DNA from 4 places in the Pseudoalteromonas sp. Z9A6 genome. Region 3 is predicted to be linked to each of the others. Evidence: predicted binding sites of a transcription regulator. Region 3 holds the regulator's gene; each other region holds the start of a gene.
What was found. The regulator LexA, encoded in region 3, represses DNA repair genes until DNA is damaged. The targets are predictions, from matches to a motif close to TACTGTATNNNNATACAGTA.
Positions count from the first base shown of each region.

Region 1 (4,221 bases), on a different contig from region 3:
TTAGTTCAATAATAAACCTTATAAGTTGAAATTCCTATGTTAAATTGGTCAAAAATCGATACCGTTTTGCTCGACATGGATGGAACATTACTCGATTTACATTACGACAGTCATTTTTGGCTTAACGTTATCCCTGCGCAACACGCATTAGCTAGAGGCATTAGCCTAGATGCAGCTAAAGCAGATATTTTAAAACGCTATCAAGCTGTGAGCGGTCAAATACAGTGGTATTGTTTAGATTATTGGGAGCAGCAATTAAGCTTGCCTATAATGGAGCTTAAACTAGAGTCTCAGCATTTAATTAAAATGCGTGAAGACGTACCTCATTTTTTAACCGAGCTTAAAAAAGCAGGCAAAGAGTTAATTTTACTTACCAACGCCCACCCTGAGAGCGTCATGCTAAAATTTGAGCATACAGCGATTGATAACTACCTAGATGGTGTAGTGTCTACTCATGAATATGGAGTAAGTAAAGAGCAGCAAAGTTTGTGGCACCAAGTACAAAAAGACTTAGGGTTTAATAAGCAGCGCACTTTGTTTGTAGATGACAGTGTGCCGGTATTAAATGCCGCACGAGAATACGGCATCGAGCACTTACTTGCAGTTGCTAACCCTGATAGCCAACAACCACATAACGAAATAGCCGATTACCTGAGTGTTACCGACTATCGTAAGATTATTTAACGTAGTTTACTTGGGCTAGATTTTTGGGTAACGCGCTTCAAGGCCTTGGTATACTAACTTTGCAAAATCTGCATGTTCCGTATCAAGGCTTTTAACTACTTCAACTAAATGCTCGTTATCTTCTTGCCCGTTCCACTCTTTGATATAGCTACCATCTTTATAACCGTGATCTTGGCGGAAAAAGTTTAACGTATTTTTCCCTACGTAGCCGCGATATAAATCATCAATATCCATACCCATTTGCGCCATACAGCCAGCAAATGCAGCTGCATTAAACGTTTTATCTGCAACAGCAGAAGCCGCTAATATTTCTAGCGTTTGTTTAAAGTCATCCGCTTGTTGAGCATTACTAAGTTCAGCTTCAAGTTGCTTTGCTAAGTCTTCGTAGCTAGTTTTGCCGTCAATTCTAAGCGATAAACCAAAATGAAAAATATCAACCAACTCTAAAATAACTTGTTCGGTATCTGGTGTTTGTTTTTTCCACCATTTCCAACCATGATGATCCAGCATTTCAGCACACTCAACCCAAATAGCGCGGTACCATTCGAATCCTTGAGTAAACCATTGCTCATGTACTTTAGTGTTCATGGCGTTTTGCATTTCTAGCATAACTACTAGCTTGTTTAAATTGGCAGACATATTCATTCCTGTCGTTTTTGATTAGTGTAATAGTACAGATAAAGGAAGCTTAACGCATCAGCACTATCTTAATATGTAGTTTACTTTGAGCCGCTAAATTCAGCCCATGAATCAATTAAATCAATGAAATCTTCAAAGCCACAACCACTACTTAAACCATTTTCTTCAAGCGCTAAATCGTCATCTTGATACGCTATTAGGTCTTCACTGTCTTGATGAAGCGCATGGGCTTCAAATAGTGCTTCGTCTTTGGTTAATATTAAATCTATTTCTTGGCCTTTTAGCGTTAGCGGCTCATAGCTTGAACTCACCGATGCAATAAGCGCTTGCACCATAGCTACTTTGTCTTTGCCTATTTCTTCGTTTAGCCAGCGACCAATAATGGCGTGTTCACTGCTTATTTTAATACGTAGCCCACTAATAGGGTCGCGAATAAATTGATATTCCATAGGGTTTGCCTGTAAATCTTTAATTGCGTAATTATATACGTAAACGCCCGCAAACCACAGGACATATAAAGTAAAATAGCGCCACAAGGGCGCTATTTTATTCAACTTTAAAGCCGTTAACTTCGCGATCTATAACGCGCTGCGTCAATAATCGACCATAAGTAAATAATAGGCACAAGTACAAAACCTACAAGCACATAAATTAGTGCGTAACTTATTATAATAGCGAGTGCAAAAAATATAGCCGCTAAAATACGCCCTTGCACTAACTGCCCTAAACCAGGAAAAAATATATTACATAATGCTGCGATTACGTTACCGCCAGAACCTTGATCTGCCATACTAACCTCTGTATTTATTTGATTTTATAATTATTTACTTACACACTCTATGCCAATTTATTAAAGCTTACAAATCAAATAGTTAAATTACCCTAGATTTAGAGAGTTAGTAAAAATTGCTAACTTTAGGTCAAATTAGCAATTTTTATTGTGCGTTTACACTTTTTTGTTTGTTTAAAAAATTAGCAAGTTACTCGTTTTTAAGGCTATTTTATAAATAGCTGTTTATAAAAACAGTATTTTATTTAGCCTAACAAAAACACCTGTTATACTGCCCACAATATTGATTAAAAAGGCGTAACGATGGACGTTTCACAATTACTCGATGGCTTAAATGACAAACAACGCGATGCCGTTGCAGCCCCACTACAAAACATGCTGGTATTAGCAGGTGCTGGGTCTGGTAAAACACGAGTGTTAGTTCATCGTATTGCGTGGCTTATGCAAGTTGAGCAAGCATCTGCTTACAGTATTTTTGCCGTAACCTTTACTAATAAAGCGGCTAAAGAAATGCGCAGCCGCGTTGAAGAAACACTAAAAGCCCCTGTAGGTGGTATGTGGATTGGTACGTTCCATGGTTTGTCGCATCGTATTTTACGTGCTCATCACCGTGAAGCTAACTTACCAGAAGCCTTTCAAATTTTAGACTCTGACGATCAACTTCGGATGATCAAGCGCTTATTAAAATCAATGAATATTGATGATAAAAAATGGCCTGCTAAACAATTTGGCTGGTACATTAGCGCCAAAAAAGATGAAGCACTTCGCCCTAAAGATATTCAAGCATACGATATTAACGAGCAAATGATGCTGCGTGTTTACGCCGCCTACCAAGAGGCCTGTGATAGAGCAGGACTAGTAGATTTTGCCGAAATATTACTACGCAGCTACGAAGTGTTAAAAAATAACCCTACGTTACTACGTCATTACCAGCAACGCTTTGCACATATGCTCGTAGACGAGTTTCAAGATACAAATACCATTCAATATGCATGGTTAAAGTTACTTGCAGGCGATACAAGCAGTATCATGATTGTAGGCGACGATGACCAAAGTATTTACGGTTGGCGCGGTGCTAAAATCGAAAATATTAAACGATTTTTAACTGACTTTAGCGCAGAAACCATTCGTCTTGAACAAAACTACCGTTCAACTGCAACTATTTTGAAAGCGTCTAATGCATTAATTCAAAATAACTCAGAGCGTATGGGTAAAAGCTTATGGACCGACGGTAACGATGGCGAGCCAATTTCTATTTATGCGGCATTTAATGAGTTAGACGAAGCGCGCTTTGTAAGTAGCAAACTACGAAGCTGGTTAAATGCAGGTAATGCCCTACAAGATGCCGCAATTTTATACCGTAGTAACGCGCAATCTCGTGTACTCGAGGAAGCCATGCTACAAGAAGGCTTAAAATACCGTATTTATGGTGGTATGCGATTCTTCGAACGACAAGAAATTAAAGATGCGTTGTCGTACTTACGCCTAGTAGGTAATCGTCAAGACGATGCCGCATTTGAGCGTGTAATTAATACGCCAGCACGCGGTATTGGCGATAAAACATTGAGCCATATACGAGATTGTGCACGAGCAGAATCGTTACCGCTTTGGTATGCCGCAAAAGCAATTGTAGAACAACAGCATTTATCTGGTCGTGCTTCTGGTGCAGTAAGTAAGTTTGTAGAACTAGTAGAACAAATAGAAGATAAAATTAGCGATCTAACTTTGCATGAGCAAGCCAAGTACACAATTCAAACCTCAGGCTTAATGGCAATGTACCAAGCCGAAAAAGGTGAAAAAGGCCGTGCTCGCGTAGAAAACTTAGAAGAGCTAATTAGCGCTTGTGATCAGTATGAGCTGCCTGAAGACGAAGAGTACAGCTCACCTTTACAAGGCTTTTTAGCCCATACGTCACTTGAGTCAGGTGAAGGACAAGCAGAAGAACACGAAGACGCCGTACAAATGATGACGCTTCACTCAGCTAAAGGCTTAGAGTTTCCGCTAGTGTTTATGGTAGGCGTAGAAGAAGGCATGTTTCCTTCTCAGCAAAGCAACGAAGAGTCGGGTCGCTTAGAAGAAGAGCGCCGCCTTTGTTATGTAGGCATGAC
Region 1 is NZ_WTKZ01000075.1:9,036-13,256, forward strand. Features, by position in the region: gene yrfG (GMP/IMP nucleotidase) at 37-684, shown strand; gene GQR53_RS18660 (dUTP diphosphatase) at 700-1,323, opposite strand; gene GQR53_RS18665 (YacL family protein) at 1,404-1,772, opposite strand; gene GQR53_RS18670 (hypothetical protein) at 1,889-2,113, opposite strand; gene uvrD (DNA helicase II) at 2,417-4,221, shown strand, end outside.
Region 1: the regulator LexA is predicted to act here: its motif matches at 2,333-2,352, upstream of uvrD (DNA helicase II).

Region 2 (4,221 bases), on a different contig from region 3:
GTTACATACACCGATGAATATGTAACAACAAAACGCCAAGAAGTTGAAGGTTACTTAGAAGCAATTAGTGTTGAACTAAGAGCTTCTAATGCAAGCGCACTTAAAAAGAAAACAGAAGAAGAGCAAGACGACTTAGATATATTGTTTGCTCCTAAAAAGAAATGGTAATTCTTTTATAAAAGTATTAAAAAAGCTTGCACAAATTAAATTTATGCAGGCTTTTTTGTCTCTTTGTTAGTCATTAAGACAAAAATGCAAACTTGAAAACAAACAAGGCTGTTAATATCCAAACACTAATACTGATTTGATCTTGCTTACCACACAATACTTTTACCGCTGTATAAGATATAAAGCCAAGTGCAATACCGTGCGCAATCGAAAACGTTAATGGTGTCATTAGTAATACCACAGTAACAGGAATTGCATCGGTCATATCATCCCAATTTACAAACTTTAAATTTTGTAACATCAGTACAGCGACATATAAAATAGCACCTGCCGTAGCATAAGCCGGTACCATTTGTGCAAGCGGTGCAAAAAACATCATTAGTAAAAAGCAAATACCTACAACTACAGCCGTTAAGCCAGTACGTCCGCCAACAGAAACACCAGCAACCGATTCTATATACGATGTAGTCGTAGACGTGCCTAGCATCGCACCTGCAATTGTTGCAGAGCTGTCAGCACTTAGTGCGCGCCCTAAACGAGGCATGTTACCTTTTTCATCAGCTAAACCAGCTTTTTGAGTGACCGCAACTAATGTACCCGAAGTATCAAAAAGATCGACAAACAAGAATGCAAAAATAACACTCATCATTGATATATCAAAAGCGGCGGCAAAATCTAGTTGCATAAAAGTAGGCATTATTGATGGTGGCATAGCCATAACACCGTGATATTCAACAAGCCCTAAACTTAGTGCAATGCCTGTCACTAATAAAATACTAATAAGTACACCGCTTTTAAAATCGCGGTATAAAAGCGCTGCAATTACAAAAAAGCTTAATATAGCTAATAATGGGCCTGGGGAAGTAATGTCGCCCAATTGCACTAGTGTTGCTGGGCTTGAGACAATAATGCCTGCATTTTTAAGGGCAATTAAGGCTAAAAAAGCACCAATACCTGTTGCGATAGCTCGCTTGAGCACCAGAGGTATGGCATTAATAATCCATTCTCTGACTTTAAATAAACTTAAAAATAAAAATATACAACCCGACATAAAAACAGCCCCTAATGCGGCTTGCCAGGTATAACCCATTCCTAATACGACGCCATACGTAAAAAAAGCATTTAGTCCCATACCAGGCGCTAATGCTAATGGATAATTAGCCCATAAACCCATTATAAAACAGCCTATCGCAGCTGCTATACAGGTAGCTACAAATGCAGCCCCTTGGTCCATCCCTGCCTCAGCAAGCATAGCCGGGTTTACAAATACAATGTATACCATAGTGATAAAGGTAGTTAGGCCAGCAACGCATTCGCGTTTAACTGTTGAGTTATTTTCGCTGAGTTTAAATAAGGCTTCAAACATAATAAACTTGTGATAGTAAAAAGTGACGAGATTTTAACATAAAAATTATCTTTTACAGGACATTTTACCTTGCTATATACTAAACTGTTAAAGTAGTTAAAATAATAAATGAACCAATATGCTTAAAACAACACCTTGTGAGCAAGACTTAGAGCAACAGCTAGACAACATTTTAGGTTTTGTTACTCAACCAGAAAGCAGCCCCGCGCCCATTGATAATAAAAAAGATGAGCAAAGTACTATTAATAAAGCCCTATATTATTTAAAAAATAATCAAGCTCCATTGGCTGCAAAATGGATGCGCCTTGCTGCAATGGCAGGAAACCATAGAGCACAGTTTTATTTAGGTTTATTTTTTGTAAAAGGTGAAGGCGTGCCACAAAGTGTATTTCATGCTGTAGCGTGGTTGAGCTTAGCGAGTAGCCAAGGGTACGCACCTGCCACTGCAGCGGTTACAGATATACGCAAACATATCGAAACTAAGCGATTTAAAGATGCTCAATGTTATGCAGCAAGTTTGTACGAACAAATCCACCAACTCCAGTTTTCTCATATGATCCCTCGCACCAGTGAAAACACATAAACTAATTAAGTTATAAGTACTGTATACAGTGTTGAAAAATACTGTATATAGTTACAAAGATACTCCTACACAGTATAAAACCCACAAATGAAAACATGACTCAAAAGTTTATTTTAAAAATACCCTCTTAAAAGCAAGCCTATAACAAGTTGATTAATAAAGAATTATAGATTTAAAAACAAAAAACAATGATCAAAAGCTGAATAACTGTACAAATAAATAGCATAAAATGCTTGCACGAAAGCACTGTATAAACTACTGTATATGAATACTGTATAAAAACCCAGTGAGTGAAATTATGTTACAGCCTATTACCGTAAGAACAGTTAAAAGTTACCAACAAGACGAGCAAAGCGATTGCGTAAATTTGATCCAAATTGAAGATGAAATTTCAGCGACCTTTGAGCTTTTAAAAGTATTACACCAATACAATAGCTCTAATGCATGGACGTTATTAATTGCGCCAGATCATGTACCGAGCAAAGCTTTACTTGACTCATGCTCTATTGATACAAGTAAATTACTTGTTATTAGACAGAAGCACCTAGTAAATCTAGAGTATGTATTAAATTCTGCGTTACATAATGGAAACTTTGCAGCTGTAATTACCTGGACCGATATAGTTAATAACCAACTACTTACAAATCTATCGTTCGATTTAAGTAAAACAAATACAAAACTATACTGTTTTACTAAAAACGCTCAAACAACAGAGATACCACTCGCTCAATAAGCTTGTTAAACTAATGTTTTAGATTCTGTATTATTATTATGACTTCACTCAATACCACATTATGTTTTTGCAGCAGTGGGCACAATTATGCCGATTGCTGCGAGCCGCTTCACTTATCTGTAAAGCAAGCTGACACTCCTGAACAACTTATGCGCTCACGATTCAGTGCTTATGTTATTAAAAATGCAAAATATGTTTATCAAACCTACGCAAAAGAAAAACAAGCTGAAAACCCGGTTAAAGAAATCAATGATTTTGCTAACAGCTGTCGATTTATAAATCTTGATTTAATTGACTCAAGCCATGATGGCGATACTGGAACTGTAGAATTTAAAGCCCAATATTTTTATCAAAACTTATTTTGTGAGCTTCACGAAAAATCGCAGTTTATTAAAGAAAACACTCAATGGCGTTATTTAGATGGCACTATATATCCTGTTGAAGATATTAAAGTAGGCAGAAATGATGACTGCCCATGCGGTAGCAATAAAAAGTACAAAAAATGTCATAGCATGTAATAAATAATCTTATTTAATATTTATCATCTAAAAAGTGTTTTTAAGTGGCAGAGTGATTTATTAGCTAACTAAACTTAAAAACACACTTTGTTACGCCCTTGCATTTTAGACTCATACATTTTTTCATCTGCGATCTGCAACGTGTTTTTGTTATTTACGTATGGTTGTAGGGTTGCACCGCCAATACTAATAGTCACAAAATCATATTCTGAATATTTGTGTAATATTCCTAAATCGGCCACATTCTGTTTAATTTTATCAGCAACACAAATTGCACCTTCAGTGCTTGTATGCGGTAGAACAACTACAAACTCTTCGCCGCCATAACGCGCAACAAAATCGGTTGGCCTTTGCAAACTATTAGTAATAGTTTGTGCTACTAGGTTTAACACCGTATCCCCCTGCACATGACCATAGATATCATTGTATTGCTTAAAATAATCTATATCGATGAGTAATAGTGCATAGTCAACTTTTTCTCGTAAGGCGCTTCGTTCCATTTTAGAAAAATGCGCATCAAAATAACGACGATTGAATACCTTTGTTAAATCATCTAGAAATACTTTTTGATTGAGTAAGTCATGTTGAAGTTTCATCGTGATATGGGCGCGCACTCTTCTATATAAAGTTTCCGAGTTAGTTGGTTTCTTTATAAAATCTACAGCCCCTGCTTCCCAGCACTCTTCTTCTTCGTTTTCAAAGGATGTAACAAAAATAACGGGGATATCTTGTGTTTTAGTATTATTTTTTAATTTTAAACATGTATCAATACCACTCATTCCACCCATACTAATATCGAGTAGGACTATATCGGGTACATTTACATTACAAATTTCAATTGCTTCTTCACCAC
Region 2 is NZ_WTKZ01000004.1:7,490-11,710, reverse strand. Features, by position in the region: gene GQR53_RS02390 (hypothetical protein) at 1-168, shown strand, start outside; gene GQR53_RS02385 (NCS2 family permease) at 242-1,534, opposite strand; gene GQR53_RS02380 (SEL1-like repeat protein) at 1,653-2,117, shown strand; gene GQR53_RS02375 (SulA-like leucine-rich domain-containing protein) at 2,416-2,850, shown strand; gene GQR53_RS02370 (YchJ family protein) at 2,889-3,368, shown strand; gene GQR53_RS02365 (diguanylate cyclase) at 3,443-4,221, opposite strand, start outside.
Region 2: the regulator LexA is predicted to act here: its motif matches at 2,374-2,393, upstream of GQR53_RS02375 (SulA-like leucine-rich domain-containing protein).

Region 3 (4,221 bases):
GGGTCGACCAACTGTAAACCTGGTTGAAATAATTCAGCCCTGATCACCATGGCCATTGCGCCACCAATTAAGAACATGGTCAGCGAAAAAATTAAATATAAACTACCTATATCTTTATGATTAGTTGTGTAAAGCCAGCGTTTAAAACCTTTAGCTGGGTGATGAGCATGATGAGCTTCATTGGCGTTAGGTTGTTCTACTATGCTACTCATTAGTTCGCCTCCACTTTGGCATCAAGTGCTGTCTGTATTTGACTCGGTTGAATAACATCACCCGTATCATTACCCCACGCATTACGTTTATAAGTAATAACCGCAGCTAATTGCTTTATAGATAACTGCTTGGCAAAAGCTTGCATTGCCGTACCGGGTCGTCCATGGATAACTACATCAATGTGATCTTTTATATCGCCAAGCACTATCGGGCTGCCTTTAAGTGCAGGAAATACGCCCGGTAACCCCATGCCAGTAGGTTGATGACATGCAGCACAATTAGCCATATATACTTGTTCGCCTAAAGTCATTAATTCTTCTTTTGGGAGGGTTTTATCAAGTAATGCGGCATCTGCTAATGCTGCTTTTTGTTTAGCCTGCTTTTCATCTGCAAGCCATGTTTTAAAATCAGCCTCAGATTTAGCGACCACCACAACGGGCATAAAGCCATGGTCTTTACCACACAACTCAGCACATTGGCCTCGGTAAGTACCTTCTTCGTTTATGTTCGTCCATGTTTCGTTTATAAAGCCGGGGTTAGCATCTTTTTTAACTGCAAAATCAGGTACCCACCAAGAGTGAATAACATCGTCAGAAGTCATTAAAAATCGTACTTTTTGATTTATTGGCAGTACAAGAGGCTTATCAACCTCAAGTAAGTAGTTAGGATTTTTATCTGCAAGATTCGCGATTTCATCTTGCGGGGTAGATAAAATAGAGTAGAACTCTACATCTTCACCCATATATTCATAATGCCATTTCCATTGCGAACCCGTAATTTTAATAGTGAGATCAGCTTTGCTGGCATCTTCCATTGCAATTAGGGTTTTAGTGGCTGGTACTGCCATAGCAATTAAAATAACAAACGGAATTGCAGTCCAAAGTATTTCTACTTTAGTGCTTTCGTGAAATTGGGCAGGTACAGCCCCTTTAGATTTACGGTGATGAATAAGTGCCCAAAACATAATTGCGAACACTATCACCCCAATCACACAACATATTATAAATATGGTCATGTGCAGCTGATATACATTATTGCTTATATCGGTTACGCCTTTGCGCATATTGTATTGGCTGTTAGCCAAAACTGGGTGCGAAAAAACACATAATATAAGCCACAAGGTAGAGGTCAGTTTACCCATGTGACGGCTCCTTTGATGCTATTGCGAATGCAAAGCGAAGAGGCATACGGCTTAAACGCCAATTCGTTATTTTTATTTTTTTAGCCAATCTTATTTAATATTGATTGGTTTTGCTGCGCCAACAACGAGTTTATGTATATTGTGTGTTCTCAAAACTAAAAAGCTGTGAGTTATTATTAGCTCAGCACATTAACAATTAGCTAAAAAACGAACAACAAGCAAGTTTTAGTATAAAAAACAATCAGGTGATATTGAATAATTAATAAAAAATCGGTAATCAACTGGGCAACAGAAAGTTCAAAATATGAGCAAAACAAAGGGGTTTAACGCATTCGGAGGGGGAAAATATAAGTGCAAAAAAGTTTACAGCTTAAATAGTCAGTGGGCTGTTTACGCCCTATTTTTAGTACAAATTTTAAAACAAAAATGCGTACTAGTTAGTACGCATTTATAAAACTGCTTGTTTAAAAGCTATTTTTAAAGTCACATCCAATCAGCGTTTCTTATAACGCCAACGGCTAAGCCTTCAATATTAAAAGACTCATTCTCAAGATCTACTTCAATAGAGTCAAAATCGTCGTTTTCAGCATGAAGTAATACTTTACGACCCGCTTTCTCAAGACGTTTTACAGTTACGTCTTCGTCTAGGCGGGCAACAACAACTTGTCCGTTTTCAGCGGTTTGAGTACGATGTACAGCAAGTAAATCACCATCCATAATACCAATATCTTTCATGCTCATACCGTTAACGCGTAGTAAAAAATCTGCAGCCGGTTTAAACATTAATGGATCGATTTTGCAGTGACTTTCAACGTGCTCTTGCGCCAAAATAGGTGAACCAGCAGCAACACGCCCTATAAGCGGTAAACCTAATTGTTCTGGCTCTTCTTCTTCAATTAATTGAATACCACGGCTTGCACCTGGTTTCATTTTAATTGCGCCTTTTTTAGCAAGTGCTTTTAAATGTTCTTCAGCAGCATTGGCACTTTTAAAACCTAATGTTTGCGCTATTTCAGCACGTGTAGGAGGCATACCAGTGTCTTTAATAAAAACTTTAATTAGTTCGAGTATTTGAGCTTGGCGGTTCGTTAATGGTCGCATACAACTGGTTTTCCATACAGTATATTTAACTGTGAGTATATACAGTTAAATAAAAATCGCAAATTTAAATTAAGCCTTAAAATAGCTAAAGTAATTTCACTTGTGTACATTTTAGGGATATAACTAAAGCTAAGTTTATAAATGATTAAAAATGCAAAGGAGACATTATGAGTATTTGGTACCAGCCCATCACCTTAGAGCTGTGCAAGCAGTTAGAACAAGGCATTAATGGCCAAGGAACATTAATGAAAACTATGGGGATAGAAGTCACAGAAATTGGCGATGATTATTTGGTTGCCACAATGCCGGCAATTCCTGAGCATCATAACCCAATGGGGATAGTTCACGGCGGTGCTAACGTTGTACTTGCCGAAACAGTTGCCAGCTATGCCGCTAACTTTGTTGTCGATTTTACTAAATTTTACTGTGTAGGGCAGGAGATTAGCGCAAGTCATTTAAAAGCATCTCGCAACGGCACTTTAACAGCAACGGCAAGAGCATTTCATATAGGTAAACGTAGTTCAGTGTGGGAAATAAAAATTACAAATAGCCGCAATGAGCTGTGCTGCGTATCAAAAATGACCGCAGCAGTCGTAGAGCGAAGATAGTTACTTTTCGATTGGGTAAATGGTAATTTCCATACCCGCACCAATCGCAGATATACGCAATAATGTATCTGCATCTAAGGCTTGATTAAAGCACTTAGGAGAAGTCCCTGATTCAAAACCAATATCAAACGTTCTACGTGAACAGCTTAACCATTGCTTTAGCGCGTTACGCGAACACGATTCAATAAGCTCACATATATGGTTTATGGCTTTATCAGGTGTGCTCACCTCACCTGTAGCTTCAATACGCGCTAGTTGACGGTATTCGTCTTTGTCATAATGTAAAATCGTCGCGACTTTTTTCAAGTCCGCCACTAGCAAACTAATATCTTGCTTTGATTCAAGCTCAAGATCTACATTTAAAAATTGAATTTCCGACATCGTTTCGTATTTATCCTCTAATAATTTCATTGCAAACTTTAACGCAGTTTTACCGTTATACCAAATCAACTATGCTCTATTAACCACTTTATATGGATATTTCGCAGCTTTTAAGTATTTTTTAGCATTTAAAGCTAGCTGGATATCAAATATTCAGCTCAATTAAACAGATAAGTCATGTTAGGAATTTAAGTGTAATCTTTTTTATTTTTAAATGATTACAGTAAGCTATAGTTTAAACTGCGACAAAATGTCGCAGTAACTTATCCTATTAATGTAATAAACTAGCCTCTAAAAATAATAAGACTAAAACATGAATAAAAAAATATTTAAACATGCTCGCAAGTTACATAAATGGTTAGGTTATTTATTAGCACTACAAATTTTAGCATGGTTACTAGGTGGTTTAATTATGAGTGCAATCCCTCTTGATAAAGTTTATGGGGAGCATCTTGCAACACGTAATCTTAATAACCCATTTACGCAGGCTGATTATGTTGCCTCCCTTGACGATATTGCCTCTCAGGTGGTTAATCCAACACAAATAATTTTTGAGAACTTCTTAACTACACCACTTATTACTGTCTTTAGTAATAACGAGCAGCAAAGCTTCAATGGCATAACAGGCCGACCATTTGAACCGCCAACTAAAATACAAATTACCGCAAATGCTAAAGCACACTTACTTATTGACGCTCATGTAACAAGCGCTGTACTACTAAAGCTAGGTATGCGAGAAGTAGGATATAAAACCAATGTTTGGCAGGTCCAATTTGA
Region 3 is NZ_WTKZ01000065.1:3,757-7,977, reverse strand. Features, by position in the region: gene ctaD (cytochrome c oxidase subunit I) at 1-212, opposite strand, end outside; gene coxB (cytochrome c oxidase subunit II) at 212-1,354, opposite strand; gene lexA (transcriptional repressor LexA) at 1,838-2,455, opposite strand; gene GQR53_RS17710 (PaaI family thioesterase) at 2,623-3,063, shown strand; gene GQR53_RS17705 (hypothetical protein) at 3,064-3,444, opposite strand; gene GQR53_RS17700 (hypothetical protein) at 3,758-4,221, shown strand, end outside.

Region 4 (4,221 bases), on a different contig from region 3:
AGCATTATATTTTGTTGTAATGTTAGGTATCGGACTATATGCATATAAGCAATCTACTGACGATGTATCTGGTTACATGTTAGGTGGACGAAATCTATCTCCAAGTGTAGCTGCACTGTCTGCAGGTGCATCTGATATGAGTGGCTGGATTTTAATGGGCCTACCTGGTGCGATGTTTGTTACTGGTTTTAGTAGTACATGGATAGCAATTGGCTTGGTGATTGGTGCTTGGTTAAACTATTTGTTAGTTGCACCGAGATTACGTGTTTACACTGAAAAAGCAAATGACTCTATAACCATCCCAGATTACTTTTCAAATCGCTTCAATGATAAATCCAACCTATTACGTGTTGTATCAGCTGTGGTAATTATTGTTTTCTTTACTCTTTATACTTCATCTGGTGTTGTCGCTGGTGGTAAATTGTTTGAAAGCTCATTTGGTTTAACTTATGAGATGGGTTTATACATTACAACGGGCGTAGTTGTTTTATATACCTTGTTTGGTGGTTTTTTAGCTGTCAGCTTAACTGACTTTGTGCAAGGTTGTATTATGTTCATTGCACTTATTCTAGTACCAACGGTTGCATACTCTTTGCTTGAACAACCTTTAGAATCAACTTTACATAGCGTAAATCCAGATATGCTTAACTGGATTGGTGCAGGTTCTGCATTAGGTATTATTTCTGCAATGGCTTGGGGTTTAGGTTATTTTGGCCAACCACATATCATTGTTCGTTTTATGTCGGTGCGTAGTGTTAAAGATATGCCTAAAGCACGCCGTATTGGTATGACATGGATGATTGTTGCTGCCATTGGTGCTGTTGGTACTGGTATATTTGGTGCAGCTTATACTTATGAGAACAACATTGTAGTTGAAGATCCTGAAACAATTTTCTTAATTCTTTCTGAGTTGCTGTTCCACCCACTTATTGCTGGCTTTTTACTTGCTGCAATTTTGGCTGCGATTATGAGTACTATCTCATCTCAATTATTGGTTAGTTCAAGTTCATTAACAGAAGATTTCTATAAAACATTCTTACGTAAAGATGCCAGTGATAAAGAGCTAGTTGCTGTTGGCCGTATTAGTGTTGCCGTAGTTGCTATGTTCGCTATTTATTTGGCTTACGATAGAGATAGCTCTATTTTAGACCTAGTAAGTAATGCGTGGGCTGGCTTTGGTGCTGCGTTTGGACCACTTGTATTGTTTAGCCTTTATTGGAAACGCATGAACTTTGCTGGTGCGTTAGCTGGTATGTTAGTAGGCGCATTTACTGTGCTAATTTGGATATATGGACCATTTACTATCAATGGTGAAAGCTTAAGTAGCTTTATGTACGAAATAGTACCTGGCTTTATTTTAGCGAGTATTGCAATTGTTGTTGTTAGCTTAGTAACAAAAGAGCCAGAGCAAAACATCACTGCTTTATTTGATGAAGTAGAAAAAGAGCTTTAATTAGCAATTACTACTTATTTTAAAGTGAGTAGTAATTAATACCAATCCGCAATAATACTTAATCATTTTGCGGGGCTAAACGTGTTGCTACCGGCGTTAAAAAATTCTCATTCAGTACAACTAAATATCGAATTTTTGCCTAGCTATCAACACGTTTTTCCACCCTCAAAGAGATCACTTAATTAAGCGAATTGGTATAATAAAAAAGGGAGCAACTTAGTTGCTCCCTTTTTTATTTAGTTTGTCCCGTTCGAGGAGGGAACATTCTATGAATTAACTTACTTTTTTATCGTTGTTATCTTCAATTGATGCAACGTTATCTGACTTTTTACTTTTTGCTGGCGCTTTGGTAACAACTGGATCTTTGCCGCCCTTTAATATGGTCATAAAGTCATCTTTGCTTTTCGCTATTTCTAAAGCAAGTGATTCAATTTGTTGCTCACTAAGCGGTACGTCTACCTTTTCTAGCATTAGCTCAAGTGATTCTGCTATATCGAGCATCTTATCATAAGCATCAGCTTCTTTTTTGGTAGTAAACGTCATACGCTCGACTCCGTTTCGTTCTACAACATATTTAACAACAACAGCCATGATTTCTCCTGCAAAATTGCTTGGCACCGTGGTTTGTAAAAACCATTAGATTACTGTTTTTATGTACAGTAATGGTTTGGGCGTAAATTTGCAAGCGCGAAGTATTAATTTTTAGGTGTCTTAAATTTGACAAAAAACGGTAACTTTACTTTAGTTAAGCAATCACTTGTTGTACCAGCTGCATTTTCAGGATTTCGGATCATAGTGATAATGCGTTTAGGTACACTTTAAATGATGAGCTTTTCAGTTCCTTACTTTTTGGTTTTCCTGAGCAATATTCAAAATTAAGAAAAGAAGAATAGGGACAAGTTTGATGAAAACGTTAAAAAATTTATTCATAATAAGCTTATTATGCTTACTACCCGCGACTACCGCGTATGCACAATTATCAGAAGTAACTAAGCAAATGCCTCAAGTTGAGACAATTAGTATAAATAATGCCGATGCAGAGAAGCTTGCTAAGTTACCTGGTATAGGTAAGAAAAAAGCGCAGGCAATAGTGGACTTCCGTGAAGAAAACGGCGAATTTAAAAGCGTCAGTGATTTATCGCAAGTTAAAGGAATTGGTAAAAAACTATTAGCCAAATTAGAGGGGAAAATTTCACTTTAATAGCAGTAGATAACAATCAGGGCGCTATGCGCCCTGATTAAATTGTTTTAATGCATCGCTTAAGTGTTTTTTAGCAAAGTTGATTTCAATAGGTGTTGTTAAAAGTGGGTAGCAAAGTCCGCCGAGTACCAAAAACGGGATTAATATCCAACCTTTAAATACTGTGAATATTAAAAATAGTGGACTTAGTAATATTAATTTAATAATACGTAGTAACACTTTATCAGTTGGCGATAACATACTTAAAGAAAGTGCTATTACATCCTGACGCTTGCGTACCTTTAGGTGCTTAAGCTCATCTAATTGGCTTGAAAAAAATGTGAACATATCAAATCGACTTTTTAATTAATAAACGGCCAATAACTATAATAAATAGTGTTAGTGAGAAAATCCCAAATATAATTTCCATCCAAGCAGGCATGCTCAAACCAACAAATTGCCAATCTATATTTCCACAATCCCCGGTCGCCTGAAAAAAGCTAGGTATCCATTCATGTAACGGCATAAACGATGGGAAGTTTGGTTCAAACTCACAGCTAAATGCAAAAGGGTCCGTGGTGGTTTGCATATCAATATGCTCGCGAGCAATTAAATATCCCCAAACACTCGATACACCCCAAATTACATACGCTAATATACGAACTGCTTTGCTCTGTGGTTTAGTCGAACCTACAATTCCTGCGCCTAATAGACCCAGTACGGCTGTACGTTGATATATGCACATTATGCAAGGCGCCAATCCCATTTGGTATTGAAAGAAAAGGGCGGTCACTTCAAGTAAAAAAACGATAGCTGTAAATAAAAGCCACGGGGTACGTTGGGTGGGTAATTGCGCAAGCCAGTTCATAAAAATTCCGCGTTTAAATAAGACGTTAGATTATGACCTAGGATAATGTATGCGACAACAAAAAGGAAAAAAAAGCTACCGAAGTCGCTTTTTATAAGATGAAATTTTTGACCACTCAATGCAGCCTCAGCAGAGGCTACATGACGCTCGACTTAGTTCCCATTGATACATAAGCTTAGTTATATCGCTTACTTATACAACATTGGTACATTGCCTAATCAATTCTTTAAAGTTGCGGTTAGAACGCTCTGTTGCATAGGTGTTCCTTTTTAATGTACTTATGTGTTTTAAGTTGATTCAGCTAGGTATGGTGTAAATAAAAAATACCAATAATTACAATGTACCTACAATGAATATTGCTCTGTATATTTATACATTGTAGCTATATTAGAAAAACCTAAATTTTATTATTTATTAATCTTTAATTTCTACTCATTTGCTTATTAATATACCTGACTTTACTTGTTAGTTATGCTTCCTCTGGTACAATCAGTCAGTTATTCGTGTAAAACGATGAGTGTTGATTAATTCGAGTGGGAACTGGATGAGAATTTTTAAAGCGAAAAGCCCAGCAGGATTTGCTGAAGAATATATAGTTGAATCTATTTGGAACGGCGATTTCCCTCCAGGTTCAATTCTACCTGCCGAGCGAGAACTTTCAGAGTTAATTGGTGTAACAAGAACGACCTTGAGAGAAGTATTACAGCGTTTAGCACGTGA
Region 4 is NZ_WTKZ01000003.1:50,768-54,988, reverse strand. Features, by position in the region: gene putP (sodium/proline symporter PutP) at 1-1,453, shown strand, start outside; gene GQR53_RS01780 (YebG family protein) at 1,727-2,044, opposite strand; gene GQR53_RS01775 (ComEA family DNA-binding protein) at 2,358-2,654, shown strand; gene GQR53_RS01770 (DUF6170 family protein) at 2,679-2,981, opposite strand; gene dsbB (disulfide bond formation protein DsbB) at 2,983-3,501, opposite strand; gene fadR (fatty acid metabolism transcriptional regulator FadR) at 4,046-4,221, shown strand, end outside.
Region 4: the regulator LexA is predicted to act here: its motif matches at 2,096-2,115, upstream of GQR53_RS01780 (YebG family protein).